DNA from 4 places in the Gordonibacter sp. RACS_AR49 genome. Region 1 is predicted to be linked to each of the others. Evidence: predicted binding sites of a transcription regulator. Region 1 holds the regulator's gene; each other region holds the start of a gene.
The links. Region 1 encodes HrcA, which represses chaperone genes, less so after heat shock. Its sites were predicted from a motif close to TNTTAGCANNCNNNNNNNNNGNNTGCTAANA; they were not measured.

Region 1 (5,812 bases):
CCTCGCCGTCGAAGGACACGATCTCGCAGGCGAAGTAGTCGTGCGCGGCATCCACCACCGCGATGCGCTCGCCCGGAGCCAGCCGAAGCACGCGCGCATGCTTCGCGTCGTCCGCCGCGAGGCGCAGCGGGAACGACTCGCCAACCTCGTCGGCGAGCACCTGCTCGTCGAGGTAGAAATGTTGAAGGGACATCGCTCGCCCGCTAGTTGAAGGCGTCGCGCAGCTTCTGCAGGGGCGTGCGCTCGTCGGAGACGTCCTCGCCCAGCTCCTCGGCCAGCTGCTCCAACAGCTCGCGCTGCCTCTTCGTGAGCTTCTTGGGCACCACCACGTTCACGTGCACGAACATGTCGCCGCGCGCGTCGCTGCGGAACTTCGGCATGCCGAAGCCCTTCACGCGCACCACCTGCTCGTTCTGGCAGCCCTCGGGTATGCGCACCTGCACCTTCTCGCCCTCGAAGATGCCGTCGATCTCGATCTCGGCTCCGAGGGAGGCCTGCACGATGGACACGTTCGCCCGCGCGTGCAGGTGATCGCCGTCGCGCTCGAAGAACTCGTGCGGCTGGATGCGCACCGTGACGATGAGGTCGCCGGGCGCCGCGCCCTGCATGCCCGCCTCGCCGAACCCGGACAGGCGCAGCTGCTGCGAGTCGCGGATGCCCACCGGCACCTCCACGGTCACGCGCTGGCGGTCGGGCACGCGGCCCTGGCCCTCGCATTCCGGACACGGGTTCTCCACCGAGCGGCCCGTGCCGTTGCAGGTCTTGCACGTGGTGGCCGTCTGCATGTCGCCGAGGAACGTGTGCTGAACCGAGACCACGCGGCCCTGGCCGCCGCAGTCCGGGCAGGTGACCTCGCGCCCGTCGGGTCCGAGGCCCGTGCCGTCGCAGTCGGGGCACGGCGCCAGGCGGTCGTAGACGATCTCCTTCTTGGCGCCTGCGGCCACCTCCTCCAGCGTGACGCGCAGGCCCACGCCCATGTCGCGGCCCTCGCGTCGCTGCTGCTGGCGCCCGCCCGCGGCCCCGCCGAAGAACGAGCTGAAGATGTCGCCCATGCCGAAGCCGCCGCCGAACAGGTCCTCGAAGTCCACGTAGCCGCCGCCCCCGTAGGGGCTGCCGCCGCCGGCCGCGCCCGGTATGGTGCCGAAGCGGTCGTATTGGGCGCGCTTGCCGGGGTCGCTCAGCACGTCGTACGCCTCGTTCAGCTCCTTGAACTGGTCCTCGGCGTCGGGCGCCTTGTTCACGTCGGGGTGAAGCTCGCGCGCGCGGCGTCGGAACGCCTTCTTGATCTCGTTCTCCGTGGCGTTCTTGGAAACGCCCAGAACCTCGTACAGATCCTTGGCCATTGCTCTTGCAGTACCTTCCTCGTTTGACGGCGCCCCCTCGTGCGGGCGCCGTGCAAGCCCTATACGTCCTGAAGCGCCGCGCTCGCGATGCGCACCGCCCGCAATACCTTGGAATAGTCCATGCGCGTGGGCCCGATGACGGCCACGACGCCGGCCGACTCCCCGCGCCCGTAGCGGCTGGCCACCACGGACACGCCCGCCAGCTCCGCCGCGTCGTTCTCGCGCCCGATGCGCACGCTGGGCGTGCCGTCGCCCTGCCGCACGGCGTCGTCCAGGATATGCAGCATGACCGTGTCGTCCTCGAGCACCTGCATGACGGGCAGCAGCGCCTGCGACTGGCTGAACTCGGGCTTCGTCAGAAGCGAGCTCACGCCCAGCCGGTGCGCGCGCGACAGCTCGCTCTCCTGCAGGCACGACAGCACCTCGTCGAGCGCCATGCGCACGAGCGGGTCGCGGAACGCCTCGGCCATGCCCTGGCCCAGGCCGTCCTCGATCTGCTGGAGCGACTTGCCCGTGAACACGTCGCCCAGAAACGCCTGCACGCGCGCCAGGTCGTCCGAGGACACCTCCTCGGCGAACTCCATCTGGCGGTTGAACACCTGGCCGTCCTCGGTGACGAGCACCACCAGCGCGCGGTACGCGTTGAGCGAGATGAGCGAGAGCTGCTTGATGTGCAGGTTCAGCACCGACGGCGCCAGCACGATGGAGAGGCAGTCGGTGAGGCGCGTGAGGGCCGACGACGTCTGCTCCAAGAGCGCGTCGAGCTCGCTCGCGCTGCGGCGCAGCTCGTCCACGACGGGGCGGTAGCGCTCGTCCTCGCCCGTGAAGTCGGCGGCCAGCAGGTTGTCCACGAACGCGCGGTAGCCGTGGTCGGTGGGGATGCGTCCGGCCGAGGTGTGGGGCTGCGTGATGTAGCCGCCGTCCTCGAGCACCGAAAGCTCGTTGCGCACGGTAGCCGGGCTCACGCCCAGCTGGTAGCGCTCCGTGAGCGTGCGCGAGCCCACCGGCAGGGCGCGCGCGACGTATTCCTCGATGAGCGCGGCCAGCACCCGCTGCCTGCGATCGGATAGCACGCCTTCCACCTTCCTCTCTCTCGCCCGTCGGCATTCCCCGAACCCGAACCATAGTAACGCATCATATTAGCAGCCGAAAGCCGAGAGTGCTAACAACAGCGAGAAATTATGGAGAAACTTGACGGTTACTGCATAGGAGAAGCGCGTGCGCCGGTTCCCTATGCCAAGTCGAACAGCCTCCCGTAGAGCTCGTTGCCGCAGAGCCAGCCGCGGTCGGTGGGGCGCCAGCGCCCGCCCGCATGCTCCACGAGGCCCTCCCCTTCCAGTTCCGCGAGCGCGGCGGGGGCGTCGGGCAGCAGGACGGCGGCGGCCTCCACCTGCTCGTCGGACACGCCGCAGGTCATGCGCATGCCCAGCATGAGGTCCTCGGCGGCCATGCCGCGCGCGTCCAGGTCGTCGGTCACCTGCCCGTCCTGCACGCGCATGCGGCGCTCCGCGTTCTGGGTCATCGTGGCCGCCGAGCGGCCGAGCCCCAGGTACGGCACGCCCGTCCAGTACGCGATGTTGTGGCGGCACGCGAAGCCGGGGCGGGCGTAGCTCGCCACCTCGTAGCGCTCGTAGCCGGCCTCGGCCAGCACGCGCGCGGCGATCTCCATGTGCGCGGCCTCCACGTCGTCGTCGGGCTCTTCCAGCTCGCCGGCAAGGACGGCGGCATCGAAGGGCGTGTGCGCCTCGATGGCCAGCGGGTACACGCTCACGTGCGCCGCGCCGAGCGCCGCCGCCTCGTGCACGCTCGCCTCGAAGCTCCCGGCGCTCTGGCCGGGAATGCCGCACATGAGGTCCACGCTCACGTTCTCGAAGCGCGTATGCGCCGCCTCGATGGCGCGGCGCGCGTCGTCGGCCGAATGGGCGCGCCCGAGCACGGCCAGCACCTCGTCGTCGAAGCTCTGCACGCCTATGGACAGGCGGTTCACCCCGAGCGCCCACACGTCGCGCACCATGCGCTCCGTCAGGCTCTCGGGGTTCGCCTCCATCGTGCACTCCACCTCGGGCGTGAGGTGCATCGACAGCGACAGCGTGTACAGCAGCATGGACAGCCGCGCCAGGCCGATGTGGCTCGGCGTCCCGCCGCCCACGTACACCGTCTCGAGCGCGCCGAGCTCGCCCTCCTTCGCCTTGCGGCGTAGCTGCAGGCAGAGGTCCTCCACGTACGCGTCGATCTCCGGCGCGTCGCCCGGCACCGCAGACGTGGCGAAGTCGCAGTACCCGCACCGCCTCACGCAGAACGGCAGGTGGAGGTACAGGGCGCGATAAGGGTCGTGCGGCATGGTCTAGCCCTCCTGTTCATGCTCGCCCAGCAAGGCGAGCAGCTCGTCGAACACGCGGTCGAAGTCCTCCACGGACACGCAGGCGTTGATCTTCGCGCGCGCCGCGGCAGCGCCCGGCAGGCCGGCCAGGTACCACATGGCGTGCTTGCGCATGCGCACGATGTTCTTCCCCTCGCGCCGCGAGAGCAGCCGCGCGTGGCGGCGGGCCATGGCGATGCGCTCGCGGGCGCCGGGGGCCGGCGGCTCGGGCACGCCCTCAAGCGCGGCCTTGGCCTGGGCGAACACCCAGGGGTTGCCCTCGGCGCCGCGGGCGATCATCACCGCGTCGCAGCCGGTGCGCACCGTGAGCGCCACGGCGTCGGCGCCCGTGCGCACGTCGCCGTTGCCGATGACGGGCACGTCCACGGCCTCCTTCACGCGCGCGACGACGCCCCAGTCGGCGCTGCCGCGGTAGAGCTGCTCGGCGAAGCGGCCGTGCACCGCGACGGCGCACGCGCCCGCATCCTCCATGCGGCGCGCGAAGTCCGGCGCCGTCTCCTCGCCCTGGGCCCAGCCGCGGCGGAACTTCACGGTCACGGGATGCGCGACCGCCGCGCGGATCGCCCGCACGATGGAGGCCGCGAGCCCCGGCTCCCTCATGAGCGCCGAGCCGTCGCCCTTCGACACGATCTTGCGCGCGGGGCATCCCATGTTGACGTCCAGGTACGCCAGCGACTCACCCATCTCCTGCTCGATCCAGGCGGCTTGCGCGGCCATGGTGTCGGGCTCGTGGCCGAACAGCTGGACGGCCACCTGGTCCTCGCCGGGCGCGAGGGCAAGCAGATGGCGCGTCTTCTCGTTGGCGTAGGAGAGCCCCTTCGCCGAGACCATCTCGGTGAAGGCGAGGTCGGCCCCCTGCTCGCGGCAGAGCGCCCGGAACGCCTCGTCGCTCACGCCCGCCATGGGCGCGAGGAGGAGGCGGTGGTTTTGGAAGAACTCGTGCATATCCTGCTTCCTTTGCACGCGTTTTCGTCACGACAGGTCAAAAAACGCGCGGTTTGGCAATTACGGTCGAGCGGTGAAAAACGCCGACCTGGGATTATAGCGGCAACCCGTGGCGAGCACGCTCCGAAACGCGCTTTCCGATTGCCAAACCGCGCGTTTTTTGGCAGGAAGGGCGTTCGGGCGCGGCATGCTCCCGGCTTCGTCGCCGCGGCCCGAGCGCCCACGTTGGACGCGCGCAGGCGTCGCGAGAAAGCGCTGCGTGCAGCCTTCCGGCTTCGCCGTCGCGCCCGCCCCGGGCCGGGATGGCAGCCGGCGCGCTACGCCCACACCACGCGGCTCTTGCGGTCGTGCGCCGTTCCCTCGGCGGCGGCGTGGCCGAGGGCGCACACGCCGTGCACCTCGGCCGTAGCCGGCACGCCGAGCGCGTCGAGCTCCGCGCGCACGGCGGGCTCGTCGCAGATGCCCTGCAGCTGGTTGATCCACACGCTGCCCAGGCCCAGGCTGTGGGCGGCCAGCATCATGCCCTGCATCGCGCAGCCGTCATCCTCGCGGCCGAACGGGGCGCCCTTCTCGTGCGCCACGATCACGATGGCCGCGGGGCCGTACATGTCGTAGGCGTCGCGAGCGAGCGCGACGCGGATTACCTCGGCCAGGCGCGCGACGCGTTCGCGGTCGTCAACCACCACGAACGTCCACTCCTGGCGGTTCATCGCCGAGGGCGCCCACTGCCCGCACGCGACGATGGCCTCCAGGTCCTCGCGCGCGACGGGCTCGTCCCGAAACGCGCGCACGGAACGGCGGGACAGGATGTTCTCTATAACCGGGTTCGTTCTCACCGGGTTCCTCCTTCTCATGTCGGTTCGAGGACGGCCGGGCGCATGCACGTCCCGGCGCTAGGCAGCCAGCAGGTCGATCATGCTGACGCCTGCGAATACCAGCAGCACCACGACGCCCGCCACGGCCAGCAGGCAGCCGCAGCCGAGCGCCATTTTCGTGCCGCCCGACGTGGAGGCCCGCACCTGCTCGCGCGCGGCCTTCTTCTCGTCGAACGGATCGTCCAACCAGTCGAACTCTTCGTTCTTGCCCATGTTCTCGCACCTATCAGTCGCAAAGCGGGGACGCCGCCCCGAACCACCAATGCCGT
Region 2 (5,812 bases), on a different contig from region 1:
TTCACGATCTCGGCGATCTGCTCGTCGTTCAGGCTCTTGAACACGATGATCTCGTCGATGCGGTTCAGGAACTCGGGACGGAACAGCTTCTTCATCTCGGACATGACGCGGCTCTTTATCTCCTTGTCGGAGAGGCCCGCGTGCTCCTCGGTGGAGAAGCCGAGCGTCGTCGGCTGCGCGATCTCGCGCGCGCCCACGTTCGACGTCATGATGATGACCGTGTTGCGGAAGTCGACCGTGCGGCCCTGCGCGTCCGTCAAGCGGCCCTCCTCCAAGATCTGGAGCAGGATGTTGAACACGTCGGGGTGCGCCTTCTCGATCTCGTCGAACAGCACCACCGAGTAGGGGCGCTGGCGAACGGCCTTCGTCAGCTGGCCGCCCTCGTCGAAGCCCACGTAGCCCGGAGGGCTGCCGACCAGGCGGGACACGCTGTGCTTCTCCATGTACTCGGACATGTCGAAGGACAGGAGCGCATCCTCGGAGTTGAACAGGAACTCGGCCAGCGCCTTCGAGAGCTCCGTCTTGCCCACGCCCGAGGGGCCCAGGAAGATGAACGAGCCGGCGGGCCGCTTCGGGTCCTTGAGGCCCGAGCGCGAGCGGCGGATGGCCTTCGACAGCGCCGTGACGGCCTCTTCCTGGCCCACGACGCGCTCGTGCAGCACGCTCTCCATGCGCAGCAGCTTCTCGGTCTCGGCCTCGGTGAGGTTCGATACCGGCACGCCCGTGGTCATGGACACCACGTCGGCGATGTCCTCCACCGTCACCTGCTGGATGGTCTTCTGGGCATTCTCCTCCCAGTCCTTCTCGGCCTGGGCGCGCTTGTCCTTGAGCTGGGCCTCCTCGTCGCGCAGCTGGGCGGCGCGCTCGAAGTCCTGGGCGGCGATGGCACCGTCCTTCTCGGCGCGGAGCTTGCGCAGCTCCTCGTCCAGGTCGCGCAGCTCCTTCGGCAGCGTCATGTTGCGGATGCGCATGCGGGCGCCGGCCTCGTCGAGCACGTCGATGGCCTTGTCGGGCAGGAAGCGGTCCTGGATGTAGCGGTCGGCCAGCGTCACGGCCGCCTGCAGCGCCTCGTCGGTGAAGTGTACCTGGTGATGCGCCTCGTAGCGGTCGCGCAGGCCCTCCATGATGCGCAGCGCCTGCTCCTCGTTCGGCTCGCCCACGGTGATGGGCTGGAAGCGGCGCTCCAGCGCGGAGTCCTTCTCCAGGTGCTTGCGGTACTCGTCGATGGTGGTGGCGCCGATGACCTGGATCTCGCCGCGCGACAGCGGCGGCTTCAGGATGGCGGCCGCGTCGATGGAGCCCTCGGCCGATCCCGCGCCGATGAGCGTGTGCATCTCGTCGATGAACAGGATGATGTCGCCCGCGTCCATGACCTCCTTGATGCACTTCTTCAGGCGCTCCTCGAACTCGCCGCGGTACTTCGACCCGGCCACGAGCGCGCTCACGTCGAGCGTGAACAGGCGCTTGTCGCGCAGGATGTCCGGCACCTGGTTCGACACGATGAGCTGCGCCAGGCCCTCGGCCACGGCGGTCTTGCCCACGCCCGGCTCGCCGATGAGCAGCGGGTTGTTCTTCTGGCGGCGCGAGAGCACCTGCATGACGCGCTCGATCTCGCCCGCGCGGCCGATGACCGGGTCCAGCTTGCCGTCGCGCGCCTTCTGCGTGAGGTCGGTGCCGAACTCCTTGAGCACGCTGTCGGAGCCTTGGCCTTGGGGGTCGAACGCGTTGCGCCCGGCGTACACGGGGCTCTGCCCCACGAGGTCGTTCAGCGCGCTGCGCACGTCGTCGCCGGAGATGCCCAGGCGCGTGAGCACCTCGAGCGCGGTACCGTCGCCCTCGCGCACGATGCCGAGCAGCAGATGCTCGGTGGATATGTAGGATTGGCCCATCTGCATGGCCTCGCGCAGGCTGTTCTCCAGCACGCGCTTGACGCGCGGCGTGAAGGAGAGATGCCCGGACACGTCGGTGTCCTCGTCGATGGCCACCACCTGGCGGATAGCCTGCACCACGGCGTCGTACTTCACGCCCTTGCGGTCGAGGGCCTGGGCGGCCAGTCCGTCCTTCTCTTGTATAAGGCCGAGCAGGATGTGCTCGGTGCCCACGTAGGGCTGGTGGAGCGAGCGGGCCTCGTCCTGCGCCAGGACGAGCACCTTGCGCGCTTTGTCCGTAAACTTCTCAAATGACATGCTAGCCTCTATTCTCGCAGAGTCTATCGTATGGTTCCGTGCCATCTTAGCACTCTTGTATTGAGAGTGCCAATGCCGCATATGGCCGCACACGCTCGCTCCACAAGCGCAGGCGGCGGCGACCCGTTCATCCTATCACGACCTCCGGCTGCGCGCTGCCGTGCCCCCCGATGCCTCCAAAAGTGCTCACTTCTGACGAGGTTCTGACACGTGCGGGTTTTTCTCAGGAGCGCACCTCGCAATGTCCGGCTGCCGGTGCTTTGCGGCGCAGACCCGTCGGAGAGGGGCACGTGGAGCGTGCGAAGCCATGCGAACCTTGCAGAAAGACGGCGTGGACCTTGCAGGAACCTTGCACGTTTCAAGCGCGGATCTTGCGGGAATCCAGCGGGAACCTTGCACGGTTCCAGCACGGTTCCAGCACGGCAAAATTGATATTTTATCTGGTATTACTCCATGTTACACTGCCGCCATGAGAACGATCGTCTCCCACATATCGGCAATGGAGTTCTGGCGTTCGGCCCTAAGCGACACGGGGTCGGCGCGCGATCTATGCCGCGCCCGGGAGCTGCCCTCGGAGGCGGGATCAGCCCGAGATATGCGCGACCATCCCCTCATTCGCTGCGGAGTCCTGTCGCTGCCCGTCCACGTCCTCGCGCTCGAAGGCCGAAGAAGCGGCGCGGCGCTCGCCATCCACAAGTCGACGCCCTTACCCGAGGGGTCGTTGCGCCTTGTTGCGATTCCCGGATTCGGCGAGCCCCTCTTCGTGACCAGCCCCGAGCTGACCCTCGTCCATGCGGCGCTCATGACGAGCCTCCCACGAACCGCCCACCTCGGATACGAGTTCTGCGGCACGTTCGCGCCCGACGAGAGCCGCCCCTACGGATCGAGGGCCAGAAAACCGCTCACTTCGCCGGAGAAAATAGCCTCCTACCTGCGAAAACTCGACGGCGTTCGAGGAGCGAAAGCCCTGCGCGCAGCCCTCCCCCACATCATGGAGGGCTCAGCCTCGCCGCGCGAATCAACGCTGGCCGAGCTCGTGACCCTTCCCTTTCTGCGCTGAGGAAGCGGCATCAAGCACCCCTTGATGAACGCTGTCGTCCCCATACCTGCGCGCAGCCGCTGGGTCACCGGCCGCTCGCATTTGCGCTGCGACCTGCTCTGGCCCGATGAGCGTGTGGCCGTGGAGTACGACAGCACGCTCTGCCACACCGGAGCCGAGCGCATCGCCGAGGACGCCGCCCGCAAGAACGCGCTCGAGGCACTCGGATTCACGGTGGTGACCGCCACCTGGAAACAGGTGGAAACTACCAGGAGTACAACCGGTTCGTCAAGGCACTGGCGAAGCTCCTCGGCACGAGGGTCAGGCCCGTCTGCTCCGACTACCCCGCGCGCCAGTTCGCCCTCCGAAGGGAGCTGCTCGGCTGAGCGCAATCCGCCTCGCGCGCGGCGATTCGCCACGTTCGCGGCAGAAAATGACGTTAGTTTATCATCGGCTTTTTACGGTCAGGCACACCGGTTTGAGAGACAGGTACATGACCTGGCCCTTTGCGAATGCCCTTCGAGAAGGAGCCTTCAGCAGCCGGCTTCCGGCATCTCGAATGATCAACTATCGTCAAAACCTGCCACGAAACCGGGTTTCCCGTGCGCTGGGGCGCCTTAGACGCAAGAAGGCCGCCCGAGCGGGTGCGAGGGCGGCCTTCGTTGGGAGCGTGCTTTTGCCGGGACGCTAGTACAGCTTCGCGCCGGCGGGGATGCGGTCGTCCACCATGAGCAGGTTCAGGCACTCCTCGGGCTGGCCGTCCTCGCCGGGCTCCTCGTGGATGGCCGAGAGCAGCATGCCGCACGAGTCGACGCCCATCATCTTGCGCGGCGGGAGGTTGGTGATGGCGATGAGCGTGCGGCCCACCAGCTCCTCAGGCTCGTAGTAGGCGTGGATGCCGGACAGGATGACGCGCTCGACGCCCGTGCCGTCGTCGAGCGTGAACTGCAAGAGCTTCTTGCTCTTGGGAACAGCTGCGCACTCCTTCACCTTCACGGCGCGGAAGTCCGACTTGCTGAACGTGTCGAAATCGACCTCGTCCTCGAACAGCGGCTCGACGACCACCTTCGAGAAGTCGATGGGCGCGGCCACAGGAGCGTCGACGGCGGCAGACGGCGCATCGGCGCGCTGACGCCCGCCTGCGGGAGCCTCGTCCCTCATATGCGGGAACAGCAGCACGTCGCGGATGGACGGGGCGTCGGTGAGCAGCATGACCAGGCGGTCGATGCCGATGCCGCAGCCGCCCGCCGGGGGCATGCCGTACTCGAGCGCGCGCACGTAGTCGTCGTCGTAGCCCATGGCCTCGTCGTCGCCCAGGTCCTTCGCCTCCACCTGCTTGCGGAAACGCTCGGCCTGGTCCACCGGGTCATTCAGCTCGCCAAAGGCGTTGGCGTACTCGTGGCCGCAGATGAACAGCTCGAAGCGCTCGGTGAGCTCGGGCTCGCCGGCCTTCTTCTTGGCGAGCGGGGACACCTCCAGGGGATGCTCCGTCACGAACGTGGGCTGGATGAGCTTCTCCTCGGCCACGGCCTCGAAGATCTCGGCGATGAGCTTGCCCTTGCCCCACGCGTCCTCGGCATGGCCGCCGTTGCGCTCGAGGATGGCCACCAGCTCCTCGCGGGTGCGCGCGAAGCTCACGTCCTCCCCCGCGCCCTCGCTGGCCAGCTCGATCATAGTGGCGCGGCGCCACGTGCCGCCCAGGTCCACCTGCTGGCCCTGGTACTCAACCTGCGTGGTGCCGCATGCGGCCAGCGCCGCGGCCTGCACGACGCCCTGCGTGAGCTCCATCATGCCCTCCAGGTCGGAGAACGCCTGGTAGAACTCCATGGTGGTGAATTCGGGGTTGTGGTAGGGGTCCATGCCCTCGTTGCGGAACTGCCGGCCGATCTCGAACACCTTCTCGAAGCCGCCCACGATGAGGCGCTTGAGGTGCAGCTCGGTGGCGATGCGCAGGTAGAAGTCCTTGTCGAGCGCGTTGTGGTGCGTGACGAAGGGGCGCGCGTTCGCGCCGCCGAGGATGGGGTGCAGGATGGGCGTCTCCACCTCGAAGTAGCCGTGGTCCTCCATAAAGCGGCGGATGGCTGCCACGATCTTGAAGCGCTTCGTGAACGTGTCCTTCACCTCGGGGTTCATGACCAGGTCGACGTAGCGCTGGCGATAGCGCGTCTCCTTGTCGGCCAGGCCGTGGAACTTCTCGGGCAAGGGGCGCAGGCTCTTGGACAGCAGCTCGAAGGACTCGACCGCCACGGAGAGCTGGCCGCGCTTCGTGCGCATCATGGTGCCGACGACGCCGATCCAGTCGCCCACGTCGAGGTCCTTGAGCTCGGCGAACGATTCCTCGCCCAGCGCGTTGATACGGCAGAACAGCTGCATGTCGCCCGTCGAGTCGCGCAGCTCGAGGAAGGCGAGCTTGCCCTGGTCGCGCTTGGCCATGATGCGGCCAGCGACCTTCACCTCGTCTGAGGTGGATGCGCCGTCCTCGAGGCCCTCGTACTGGGCGGCCAGGTCGGCCAGGTGGTGCGAGTAGTGATAAGCGTGGCCGTACGGGTCGCGTCCCGCCGCGATGAGCGCCTCGCGCTTCGCGCGG
Region 3 (5,812 bases), on a different contig from region 1:
GACAGCGCGCAAGCTGCGGCGGTAAGCGCCACCGCGCTGCCGGCGTACAGCCCTGCCGGCAGCAGTGCCGAGCCCACCGCAAGCAGCACGAGGCAACCCGCCGTGAGCGCTCGCATGCGCAGAAGCGGCGGCCTGAACGTGGCCACAAGGCCCACCGCAATGAGCGTAGCGGCATTGGCCAGCACGGACACGTCGCGAGCGTAGGTGAACACCGCGTCAAAGCGCGGGAACACCACCACATTCATGAGCGACGTGGTGAGCAGCACGCACAGAAGCGCCGCACACACCCGCCAGAACGGCGCGGCGAACAGGGAGGGGGGTTGTTCCGGGGAAGCGGTCATGCCCGCCATTGTAGCATGCACGGCTTCCCCAACAGGTGCGCAGCTGCCGGCAAGGCACAGCAGACGGCGACGCCCCGGAGGAGTAGCGGGGCGTCGCCGAAGGGAGGGAAAGCGGCAGGCTCGGGTGAAAGAGGGAAAGAGTCCGAGCCTGCCGCAGGGGTTGGTGGGTGGCACGGACGGCGCGAAGGGGAACGCGCCGCCCGGAAGCCGCGGGGGGGGGCCGGCCGGCTGCGGTTGCCGGCGGGCACGGCCAGCAGGCTCTATGCCTGGCCGGTGGCGGCCAGCATGCCGGCGCGGCGGCCGAAGGTCATCGTGCGACCACAGGCCAGGCCCGTGAACAGGTTCGGATAGCTCACGCTGAAGAAGCCGCCCGAGCAGTCGCCGGTCAGGTACAGGCCCTCCACCGGTGTGCCGTCTTCGCGCACGGGATGCATATCCGTGTCGATCATCACGCCGTCGAGCGTGGCCAGGAACCAGGCGCCGGTGCGCACGCCGTAGAACGGCGGCGTGTCCAGCTTTATCAGGCGGTACGCTTCCTTGTTGTAATCCTCGTCGCGCCCTTGCTCGGCGAACTGGTTGTAGCGCTGCCACGACTTCACCGTATTCTCCACGGGGATGTTCAGCTTCTCGGCCAGCTCCTCCATGGTGTCGGCCTGCTGGATGTAACCGGCCTCGATGAGCTTCTCGAACTCGGAGGCCATGGACTCGATGGTGCGGTTCGACGGCGCGCCGTTGTCGAACGGGTACAGGCGGCAGCAGCCCACTTCGTTCATCTGGCGCACCTGCTCGGCGTAATTCGCGTCCCAGATGTCGCAGTACGTGTGGTGCGGCTGCATGTAAGCGGAATGCAGCATGTAGTCGTAGGGGCCGGACTCGTTGCAGAAGCGGTTGCCGTTCAGGTTCACCTTCATGAACGGCTGCTCGCCGAACCAGAACCACTCGCCCACCGTGCCGTTGCCAGCCGTCTGGTCGGGCTTGCAGCACGCACGGTTGAACGTGCAAGCCGCGCCGATCGGGTCCATCTGGCCGCCTGCCCACAGAGCCGCCTTGATGCCGTCGCCCGTGGGGTTGCCGCCCTTGCCGGGAGCCGCGATGCGCAGCGCCTGGTTCCACGGCTGGCGCGCCTCCATCATCTCCAGGTTGTTGCCGTAGCCGCCCGTGGACAGGATGACGCCCTTGCTGGCGTTGATGCGCAGGTAGTGGCGGTCGTTCACATCGCGGGCGATCACGCCGGTCACGCGGCCGGAGCTGTCCTGCTCGCACTTCACCAGCTCGGTGTTCCAGCGGAACTCGGCGCCCTTCTCCTGCGCGTATTCCATGAGCGATACGCCGAAGCTGAAGCTCTTGTCGTCCTTCGAGAGGGCAGTTTTCTCGGGACTGTGGCCGGTGGCCCACGCCTTGTCGCGCGCGCCCTGTCCCGTCGTGCCGATGGAGCCCTCGAAGTTCATGACCATGCGGCCGTCGCGCTCCACGATGCCGGTGATCCAGTCCAGCATGGAGCCTGACTCGTTCGCCCACAGCTTCACCAGGTCGTAGTTGATGAAGCCGTTGGCATAGCGGACAATGTCCTCCACGGCCTCCATCTTGTCGATCTCGAACTGGGGATACTCTGCGAACGACGCCTTCTGCAGGGCAGAGTCGATGGCGCCGATGTCCTCGCGCGGGTTCGCCACCTTGGACACGCGGTCGATGCCCAGCACGCGAGCGCCGTTCTCGGCGGCGGAGATGATGGCCGGCAGCCCACCGGTGCGGCAGCCCACCACCAGCACCTCCACGTCCAGCGTCTCGGCGATATCGGCCTCGGGCACCTCGGGCGCCGATCCCAGCCAGGTTGGCGTGTCCGTCTCCCCGACGCGTGCGTTAGCGGGGGCTGCGGCGGCATCCACGGCGTAGCCGTTGCCGCACCCGGCCAGCGCACCCGCTGCGGCGGCGCCGAGCGCGGTGATGCCCGCCCCCTTGAGGAAGCTGCGGCGCGAGAGCCCGCTGCGCTCGTTACTCATTGGGAGCCTCCCATCCCTCGGGCGCGGTCAGCGCATGGCATTCGTTGCACACGAGCGTGCTCTTCTCATGCACCTTATGGCAGTCGCCGCATTCAAGCGCGTAGTCCTGGTGGCTGGAATGCGGGTTGTACTTCTCGTCGTTGCCCTCGAAGCCCCAAGTGCCTGCAACCACCTCGTCCATGCTGTGGCAGCCGCTGCGCGCGCAGAACTCCTCGGAGGCGAACTCCTTGCCCGTGGCCAGCATGCCCGTGGCATCGTCCATCGGATAGCTGTCGCTCGCCCATGCCATTGCCTCGGACACCTGCGTGGCGAACTCGGCCTCGTGGCAGCTCAGGCATGTGTCGCCGGCCGCCGCGTGCTGCGTGACCAGCTTGCCCGGGTCGCCCTCGCTGTACGTCTCCACGTACTTGTCCATGGGGCTGTGGCAGATGGCGTTGCAGAAGCTGGGCTGCTCGTGCCACACCCACGCCCCAATGCCGGCTACCAGCACCACCGCCACGATGACGCCCGCCACGATGACGCCGCGCCGCGCGCGTTTCGGCGCGGGGGCAGCCGGGTTGGCATCCTGCGAGGCACCGGCAGCCGGGGTGCCAGGGGCACTCGAGGCGCCCGGGCCGCTGTCGGCACCGGGAGCAGCCGGGGCACTCGGAGCCCCGATCGCGCCGTCTGCGCTATCCTTGTCGACCATGTCCTCCTCCTTCTCCTTCTCTGGTTCGATCGATGAAACCCTTCGGCCGCATGATGCAGGCCAGCGGAGCAACCGACCATTACCCCCGTGGGGGCATTTTTACGTTTTTGCTGGTGAGAGGTTTAATTGGAAAGGGAATGGCACGGAGGGGAAACCACCCTCCGAAGAAGCAGCCGCCCGTTGCCGAGGAGAGAGCGCAGCAAAAGCCTCCCGTTGTCGGGGGGGGGTGCACGGCCGAAGCCACCCGCCACAGCGGCGGAGGGGCCTCGTTTCGCCTACGGCCGCAGGGGTGTCGACGCACCATGCGGCAACTGCGCCAAAGGCGTGCAAGATAACGGCAAGGTGTGCATGACGGATATGCAAGATACCGGCAAGGTCGGCACGGCGGATACACAAGGATTGGACAAGATCGGGACGATTCCCCGACGGCGATATTACGGTCGCCCGGCAAGGTTGCGGCGGTAGGATGGGGGAACGGAGCGCAGAGGCGGCGCGGTGCCACATCCCTCTCCAACCTTATCCCCTCTTGCAGGGCGAAACGGGAAGGGGGTGGCAACCATGACCGATTTGGTTTTGCTTACGGCAATCCTTGAGCTGATCGCCAGCGCAGTGCATCTAACTGCGGCTATAATAGAAAGGCTCCCCGTCCGTAAGGACAAGGAGCGCTAACCAAAGCCAAACCGCCGAAGCGATTCGAGAGCCGTGGGGAGTTAGCAGCTCCCTGCGGCTCGTCTTGCATGATAGCAAAAAACCAAAGCGCGTGCCACTTATATCGAAGCCTTGGGCACGTCTATACCCATATTTCACATCCATCTTCGGCAGCCGAATTCCCGCTGAAGCCCGAACCGTCCAAGGAGAGCCAGTCGTTGCTCGAGCGCGACCGGCAACCCCGCCTCCTATCCTTCTCTTTCATCCCAAGGGAGCATCTGCATGACAGGGATGTGGCGAGGGGTATTCGCTTTGGCGGCCCCAGATAGACGTGCGGGAAGGCAGGCGCGGCGGGGGATACTCTGGGGCGAGGGTTGCGGGCATCTCCGCTTTCGCACTCGGAAGTTGACGAAACCGTAACTTTTAGCACTCGTTGCTTGACAGTGCTAATGCAACGTTTTATAACAGTCTCGTACAGAGAAAACCGCACAGATAGAGGCTTAGGTTTTCTCAATCGACCCGGCACCCGACCGACAAGCCGGATGCGCCGCCGAAGGGAGCCCGAGCCTCGCACGACACGTAGGAGAGTGATTAGTATGGCCATGATGGTACCCATGCGGAGGAACCGCAACCTGCTGAGCGAGCTGATGACCGACCCGTTCGACGCGTTCTTCAACGCGGCCTCGGCCCCGATGCAGGCGATGCAGAAGATGTCGCCCACGCTCATGCGCACCGACATCAAGGAGACGGACGGCGGCTACGAGCTGACCATCGACCTGCCGGGCTTCAAGAAGGACGACGTGCAGGCCGAACTCAAGGATGGCTACCTTACCATCAACGCGCAGACGCAGAGCGAGTCCGAGGACAAGGACGAGGAAGGCACCTACGTGCGCAAGGAGCGCTTCAGCGGCAAGTGCAGCCGCACGTTCTACGTGGGCGACGACGTGGAGGAAGACGACATCAAGGCGAAGTTCGAGGACGGCGTGCTGAAGATCGCCGTGCCGAAGAAGCAGGAGCAGCCGAAGCTCGAGGAGAAGAAGACCATCGCCATCGAGGGCTAGTTCTGCGAGGCACACGACCAGTGCGCAAGGGAAGGCGACCGCAAGGTCGCCTTCCTGCTATGATGGGACGCAAGCCATTCGCAGCACTATCGAAGGAGGAACCATGGACGACGAGACGCGGCGTGGGATCGATGCGTTCCGACATTGGGTGGACGAGACGAAGCCGGGACGCATGGTGTTCTTCGGCGGGGCGGGCGTGTCCACCGAGAGCGGCATCCCCGACTTCCGCAGCCCCGACGGGCTGTACGCGCAGAAGTACCCCCATCCACCCGAGCAGATGATCTCGCGCAGCTTTTTCGACGCACATCCGGCGGAGTTCTTTGCCTTCTACGGCGACCGCATGCTCGCGCTGGACGCCCAGCCCAACCGCGCGCACCGGAAGCTGGCGGACCTGGAGCGGGCCGGAACCCTGTCCGCCGTGGTCACGCAGAACATCGACGGCCTGCACCAGAGGGCCGGCAGCGAGCGCGTGTTGGAGCTGCACGGCAGCGTGCTGCGGAACTTCTGCATGGATTGCGGCGCGGCATACCCGGTAGACGAGCTGCTGCGCCTACGCGACGAGGCCGCCGACGGCGTGCCGCGCTGCCCCGCGTGCGGCGGCATCGTGAAACCCGACGTCGTGCTGTACGAGGAGGCGCTCGACGAGCGCACGCTCCAGGGATCCGTCGACGCCATCGCCCATGCCGACCTCCTGGTGGTGGCGGGCACATCGCTTTCCGTGTACCCGGCAGCGGGCCTTATCGATTTCTTCCAGGGCGACCACCTGGTCATCGTGAACCGCACCCCCACCCCGCGCGACCGCCAGGCCGACCTCTGCCTGGCCGCGAACGTGGGCGACGCGTTCGACTTCTAGCCGCAACCGCAACCCGTCCTCCCACGCTCCGCCGAGCAACGCGAACGTATGTTTCACGTGAAACATCGGCGCCTGCTCCCGGAAAAAAACGGGCGGGACAGTGAGTCAAGCTACCGAGAAGGAGCAACCCCATGCCCGAAGCAGCCAGCAAAGCCCCTGCCGTCCCCGCCGCCGATGCCGCCGCCAGCGCCGCCACGCCCACGCCCACGCTCGCCGGCCTG
Region 4 (5,812 bases), on a different contig from region 1:
GAGCTCGGCGGTGGCGTTCGACACGCTGCAGCCTTCGCGGAAGTGGCACTGGTTCTCATGGTGGGGCTACATCGGGTGCATGGTGCTCATGATGTTCTACACCACGGTGGGCGGCTGGATGCTGTCGTTCGTGGTGAAGATGGGCACGGGCGCGTTCAACGGCCTGGACAGCGCGGGCGTCGGCGCCGTGTTCAACGACATGCTGGCGAACCCCACCGAGCTGGTCGGCTGGATGCTCGTGGTCATCGTGCTGGGCTTCCTCGTGTGCAGCCTGGGCTTGCAGAAGGGCGTCGAGCGCATCACGAAGGTGATGATGATCTGCCTCTTGGGCATCATGGCGGTGCTCGTGGTGCGTGCGGTCACGCTGCCGGGCGGTCTCGAGGGCCTCAAGTTCTACCTTATCCCCGACTTCGGCAAGCTGTTCGCCGGCACCACGACCGCCGAACAATGGGCAACGTTCGGCGACGCGGTGTACGCGGCTATGGGCCAAGCGTTCTTCACGCTGTCGCTGGGCATCTCGGCCATGGAGATCTTCGGCAGCTACATCGGCAAGGAGCGCTCGCTCACCGGCGAGGCGCTGCGCATCTGCGGCCTCGACACTGCCGTGGCACTCGTGGCGGGCCTCATCATCTTCCCCGCGTGCTTCGCGTTCGCCGTGCAGCCCGACAGCGGCCCGGGGCTCGTGTTCGTCACGCTGCCCAGTGTGTTCAACCAGATGCCGATGGGGCAGCTGTGGGGCGCGCTGTTCTTCGTGTTCATGAGCTTTGCCGCGCTGTCCACTATCATCGCGGTGTTCGAGAATCTCATCAGCTGGTCGATGGACAAGTGGGGTTGGACGCGCAAGAAGGCCGTCGCGCGCACGGCCGTCATCGTGTGTGTGCTCAGCCTGCCGTGCGCCCTCGGGTTCAACGTGCTGGCGGGCGTGCAGATTCCGGCCATCGGCGACATCCAGTCCATCGAGGACTTCATCGTGTCAAACAACCTGCTGCCCATCGGCAGTCTGCTGTACGTGCTGTTCTGCGTGACGAAGGGCGGCTGGGGCTGGGACAACTTCCTGGCCGAAGCCGACACCGGCAAGGGCGTCCGCTTCCCGCGCTGGTCGAAGCTGTGGCTGAAGTTCGGCATACCCGCGCTCATCTTGATGATCTTCGTGATGGGCTACGTGCCGAAGATCACCGTGTGGCTGGGGATGGCGTAGGTCGAGACGACGGTTTTTGCACAGTAATCACCGGATTATTGCATCGGGGCCTTTCGGAGCGCTCTTTTTTCGGAAGCAGAGCAACAGCGACATGGGGAAATGTTCGCAAGTCTTCACGGGCGGGATGCGAAGAGCGAATTGCCAGTGTCGAAGATGCAATAATCGGTGAAAAGCGTGCAGATTGGCGTGCGCGTCGGGCTCAAGGCAGCATCGTCGCCGCAATCTCGGTGGGCACGGTCGGCGCAACCGGGCCTATCGGTTGCTCGCGGCTTGGCCGGCCAAGGTTTCCAGGAGCTGCTGCATCTTCGCGATGACGGGCAGGTCGCCCAGGCCATAGCGGGCGGCAAGCTCCTTCATCTGGGGGAACGCGATCTGCGTGCGGCCCGCCTCGTCTTCCCAGATGGAGATGCGCAGGGGAAGCTCGATCGCTATGCGCTGGTCGGCTTGCATGAGCGCGGTGCCAACTTGGGGCGAGCCGAACACCACGACCGTGGTGGGTCGCAGGTCGAGGCCCGCTCCTTCGGCGTTCTGCGCGTGGTCGAACGTGGCGAACACGGGGATGGACCGCGCCGCCAGCTCGTCTGTGAGGCGGCGGACCGTCTCGTCTACGGGCAGGCTCCCTACGGTCAGGTGCAGGTTGCGAGATTCCGGTTGGCCCATGGAAACTCCTTCGATGGCTGCGGTTGGAGGCGCGGTTGCGGCGGCGGCAGTTGCGTCGGTCGCAGCTGCCTCGGCGATCGCGCGGCGGTGCAGCTCCACCATAGCGCGCTCCTGCGCGCTTGCGCCCGGTTAGCGCAGTTTGTCCGGAAACGGTTGCCTGGGCACCGTGGGCGCCGGGCTCGAGAGCCTTATAATGCGTGATGGTTGTTGGACGGGCGCTCAGCGCCCGAGGACGAGGGAGTTCGAGATCATGGCCGAGGCGATGGCGGGAAAGCGACGGTTCTCCATTCTGGGCGATTCCATCAGCACGTTCGAGGGATGCAGCCCGACGGGCTTCCGCGTGTTCTACGAGGGCGAGCGCTGCGCTGCCACGGGCGTGCGCGAGGCGCGCGACACGTGGTGGGCGCAGGTGGTCGACGCGCTGGGCGGCGAGCTTCTGGCGAACGGGTCGTTCTCGGGCAGCATGGTGGAGGGCGCGGGCTTCCCGGCCGGCGACAGCGCGGAGCGCGTCGCGGCCCTCGCGCGCGACGGGCAGGCCCCCGATGCGGTCCTCGTGTTCATGGGCATCAACGACTACGGCTGGGGCGGCGCCGACGCGCAGGCGGCCGGACGGGGCAACGCGCTGCCGGCCTGCCTGGACGTCGACGCGCTCGGCGAGCAGCGCGAGCCCGGTCTGGCCGCCTCCGATGCGGTCGAGCGGTTCGGAGCTGCGTACGGGTCGATGCTCGCGCGCCTGCGCACGGCCTACCCGCAGGCCGAGGTGTGGTGCTGCACGCTCTGCCCCGGTCGCGTGGTCGGCCGCGACGGCTCCACGTTCGCCTACCGCCTGCGCGGCGTGCCCTTCGACGCATACAACGACGCCATCCGCGCCGCGGCCCGCGCACACGGCTGCCGCGTGGCCGATGTGCGCGCACTCGGTCGCGACTACGAGGCCTTGGACGGCACGCATCCCACGGCACGGGGCATGCGCCAATTCGCAGGGTTGATGTTGCGCGCGATGGAGGCTGCGGACAACGCCGCGGGCTCGGCGCTGGGCGGCAGCTCGGCGTTGGGCGTCGTCGCGCTCCCCGGCGTCGCCGCGCTGCGCGCCGCCGCCCACGACGCCCCGCCCTCGGCCGAGCGCTGCTCGGAGCCTTCCTGCATAGGCTGCCCCCATGCCGCCTCCACCGGCGGCAAGTGGCTGCTTGTCTGCGAACGGGGGATATGAGGGCGCTTGCCCTGCGGAGCGCTTCACAGGGCGGATCAGCAGTCTCTCGGCGGTATTCCTCTGCCGCTTAGGCGTTGTTTGGAATTGCCGCCCACCCTCCTTGACATCGCCCCGCGTCGTACTAAAATCTCGTTTTAGCACTCGAAGGCTTGGACTGCTAGCACACAGGGCAGTCCGACCGCTTGACGAAGGAACGTACCCGAAAGGAAGCGACGCCGCCATGCGCAAGTTCAAAACAGAGAGCAAGAAGCTGCTCGACCTCATGATCAACTCCATCTACACGAACCGCGAGATATTCCTGCGCGAGCTCGTCTCGAACGCGTCGGACGCGGTGGACAAGCTCTACTTCAAGAGCCTCACCGACAAGTCCATCGAGCTCTCCAAGGACGAGCTTGCCATCCAGGTGAGCTTCGACAAGGACGCCCGCACCGTCACCGTGAGCGACAGCGGCATCGGCATGACGAAGGACGAGCTCGACCGCAACCTGGGCACCATCGCGCACTCGGACTCCATGGCGTTCAAGATGGAGAACGACGAGGTGCAGGGCGACGACGTGGACATCATCGGCCAGTTCGGCGTGGGCTTCTACTCCTCGTTCATGGTGGGCAAGAGCGTGCGCGTGGTGTCGAAGGCCTACGGCAGCGACGAGGCCTGGGCCTGGGAGAGCGACGGCGTGGAGGGCTACACCATCGAGCCGGCCGAGCGCGCCGAGCACGGCACCGACGTCATCATCACGCTCAAGGACAACACCGACGAGGACTCCTACGACGGCTACCTGTCCGAGTACGGCCTAAAAGACCTGGTCAAGCGCTACAGCAACTACGTGCGCTACCCCATCCGCATGGAGGTGACGAAGTCGCGCGAGCTGCCCAAGCCCGAAGATGCCGGCGACGACTACGTGCCGCAGTTCGAGAACTACCAGGAGCTCGACACGGTGAACTCCATGATCCCCATCTGGAAGCGCCGCAAGTCCGAGGTCGACCAGGAGGAGTACAACGAGTTCTACAAGGCCGACTTCCACGACTTCGCCGACCCGGCCCGCACCATCTCCGTGCACGCGGAGGGCGCGCTGTCCTACGACGCGCTGCTGTTCGTGCCGAGCCGCGCGCCGTTCGACCTGTACAGCCGCGACTACCAGAAGGGCCTCGCGCTCTACAGCTCCAACGTGCTTATCATGGAGAAGTGCGAGGAGCTGCTGCCCGACTACTACAACTTCGTGCACGGCGTGGTGGACAGCCAGGACCTGCAGCTGAACATCAGCCGCGAGACGCTGCAGCACAACAGCCAGCTGCGCGCCATCGCCAAGAAGATCGAGAAGAAGATCACGTCGGACCTCGAGGACATGCGCGACAACGACCGCGAAGGCTACGAGGCGTTCTTCGAGAACTTCGGCCGCGGTCTGAAGTACGGCATCTACGCCAGCTACGGCTCGCAGAAGGACACGCTGGCCGACTTGCTGCTGTACTACTCCGCGAAGCAGGACAAGCTGGTCACGCTGGCCGAGTACTTCGAGGCCATGCCCGAGGACCAGCCGGCCATCTACTACGCCGCCGGCGATTCGGTAGAGCGCCTGAACAAGATGCCCATCGTGAAGACGGTGCTGGGCAAGGGGTACGACGTGCTGCTGTGCACGCAGGACGTGGACGAGTTCTGCTTCACCGCCATGCGCGACTACGGTGCGAACGAGGACGGCGAGGGCGCGAAGGAGCTCAAGAACGTGGCGTCCGGCGACCTCGACTTCGCCACCGAGGATGAGAAGAAGGAAGCCGAAGAGGCCACGAAGGAGAACGAGGACCTGTTCAAGGCGCTGAAGGACGCGCTCGGCAACGAGGTGACGAAGGTGGCCGTGTCCGCGCGCCTCACCGACGCGCCTGCGTGCGTGACCACCGAGGGCCCCGTGTCGCTGGAGATGGAGCGCGTGCTGTCGAAGGGCCCCGAGGGCCCCGACGGCGTGAAGTCGCAGCGCGTGCTGGAGCTGAATGCCAAGCACCCGGTGTTCGACACGCTGAAGGCCGCCCACGAGGCCGGTGACGCCGACAAGGTGCGCCTCTACGCCGACCTGCTGTACAACCAGGCGCTGCTGGTTGAGGGCATGCCCATCGACGATCCGGTCGCTTTCGCCCAGAACGTCGCGAAGCTGATGTAATCAGGTTCCGACGGCCTGCCGGCCGCCGGAACGACTCGACGCTGCGAAGCCCCCTGGCACCCGATCTTGCCGCGATCCCGGAGGTTCGCGTACCGAAGTACGCTTCACCTCCGCGATCCCGCCAATCTCGGGCACCAGGGGGCTTCTCGCTGACTTACTACGCCAACCTGCACGGCCATTTTCGCGCCTCCGGCGCGAAGGGGCGCCCTGCGGGCGCCCCGGCTGCGGACGCTCCGGCTCCTACCTGCGAGCTCCTTCTCGCGCTGGCGCATGAGCGTGTGGCCGCTGCGCGCCCGCACGGGCAACCTGCGCGGCAGTTATGCGCCCTCCGGGCGCATGGGCGGGCAGCTGCGCTTCCCGCCCATGCCACCTGCACGGTTGTTCTCGCGCTGGCGCGCGAGGGGCGCGGCTCCTGCGGAGCGCACCCGTATTCGCGCTCCGCGCGAACGGATGTTTCACGTGAAACATCCGAGGGAAGGCGCGCCTCGCCCTCCTTTGTTATCGACTTGTTTCCCGTTCTCGCACGTGCCGCGCGCTACTGTGCGGAAAGCGCTATCATCGGCGCATGACGAAGCCGAGCGCTAGGAGGACCCATGGCAGA

Region 2: a site for HrcA is predicted at 2,231-2,261, ahead of LB310_RS07075 (ATP-dependent Clp protease ATP-binding subunit). Genes of this name have one in related genera too.
Region 3: a site for HrcA is predicted at 4,099-4,129, ahead of LB310_RS05530 (Hsp20/alpha crystallin family protein). Genes of this name have one in related genera too.
Region 4: a site for HrcA is predicted at 3,198-3,228, ahead of htpG (molecular chaperone HtpG). Genes of this name have one in related genera too.

What each region holds. Positions count from the first base shown of each region.
Region 1 covers NZ_JAIUDM010000013.1:43,731-49,542, forward strand. The annotation lists gene LB310_RS14760 (16S rRNA (uracil(1498)-N(3))-methyltransferase) at 1-193, opposite strand, end outside; gene dnaJ (molecular chaperone DnaJ) at 204-1,343, opposite strand; gene hrcA (heat-inducible transcriptional repressor HrcA) at 1,403-2,416, opposite strand; gene hemW (radical SAM family heme chaperone HemW) at 2,575-3,684, opposite strand; gene dusB (tRNA dihydrouridine synthase DusB) at 3,688-4,668, opposite strand; gene LB310_RS14785 (nitroreductase family protein) at 4,986-5,504, opposite strand; gene LB310_RS14790 (hypothetical protein) at 5,562-5,756, opposite strand.
Region 2 covers NZ_JAIUDM010000002.1:565,815-571,626, reverse strand. The annotation lists gene LB310_RS07075 (ATP-dependent Clp protease ATP-binding subunit) at 1-2,186, opposite strand, end outside; gene LB310_RS07070 (hypothetical protein) at 2,494-3,246, shown strand; gene lysS (lysine--tRNA ligase) at 3,913-5,812, opposite strand, start outside.
Region 3 covers NZ_JAIUDM010000002.1:213,177-218,988, reverse strand. The annotation lists gene LB310_RS05545 (LuxR family transcriptional regulator) at 1-341, opposite strand, end outside; gene LB310_RS05540 (FAD-binding protein) at 602-2,341, opposite strand; gene LB310_RS05535 (cytochrome c3 family protein) at 2,334-3,029, opposite strand; gene LB310_RS05530 (Hsp20/alpha crystallin family protein) at 4,274-4,738, shown strand; gene LB310_RS05525 (NAD-dependent protein deacylase) at 4,842-5,591, shown strand; gene LB310_RS05520 (NUDIX hydrolase) at 5,723-5,812, shown strand, end outside.
Region 4 covers NZ_JAIUDM010000001.1:648,839-654,650, reverse strand. The annotation lists gene LB310_RS02785 (sodium-dependent transporter) at 1-1,198, shown strand, start outside; gene LB310_RS02780 (DUF302 domain-containing protein) at 1,451-1,858, opposite strand; gene LB310_RS02775 (SGNH/GDSL hydrolase family protein) at 2,109-3,065, shown strand; gene htpG (molecular chaperone HtpG) at 3,286-5,211, shown strand; gene LB310_RS02765 (nitroreductase family protein) at 5,805-5,812, shown strand, end outside.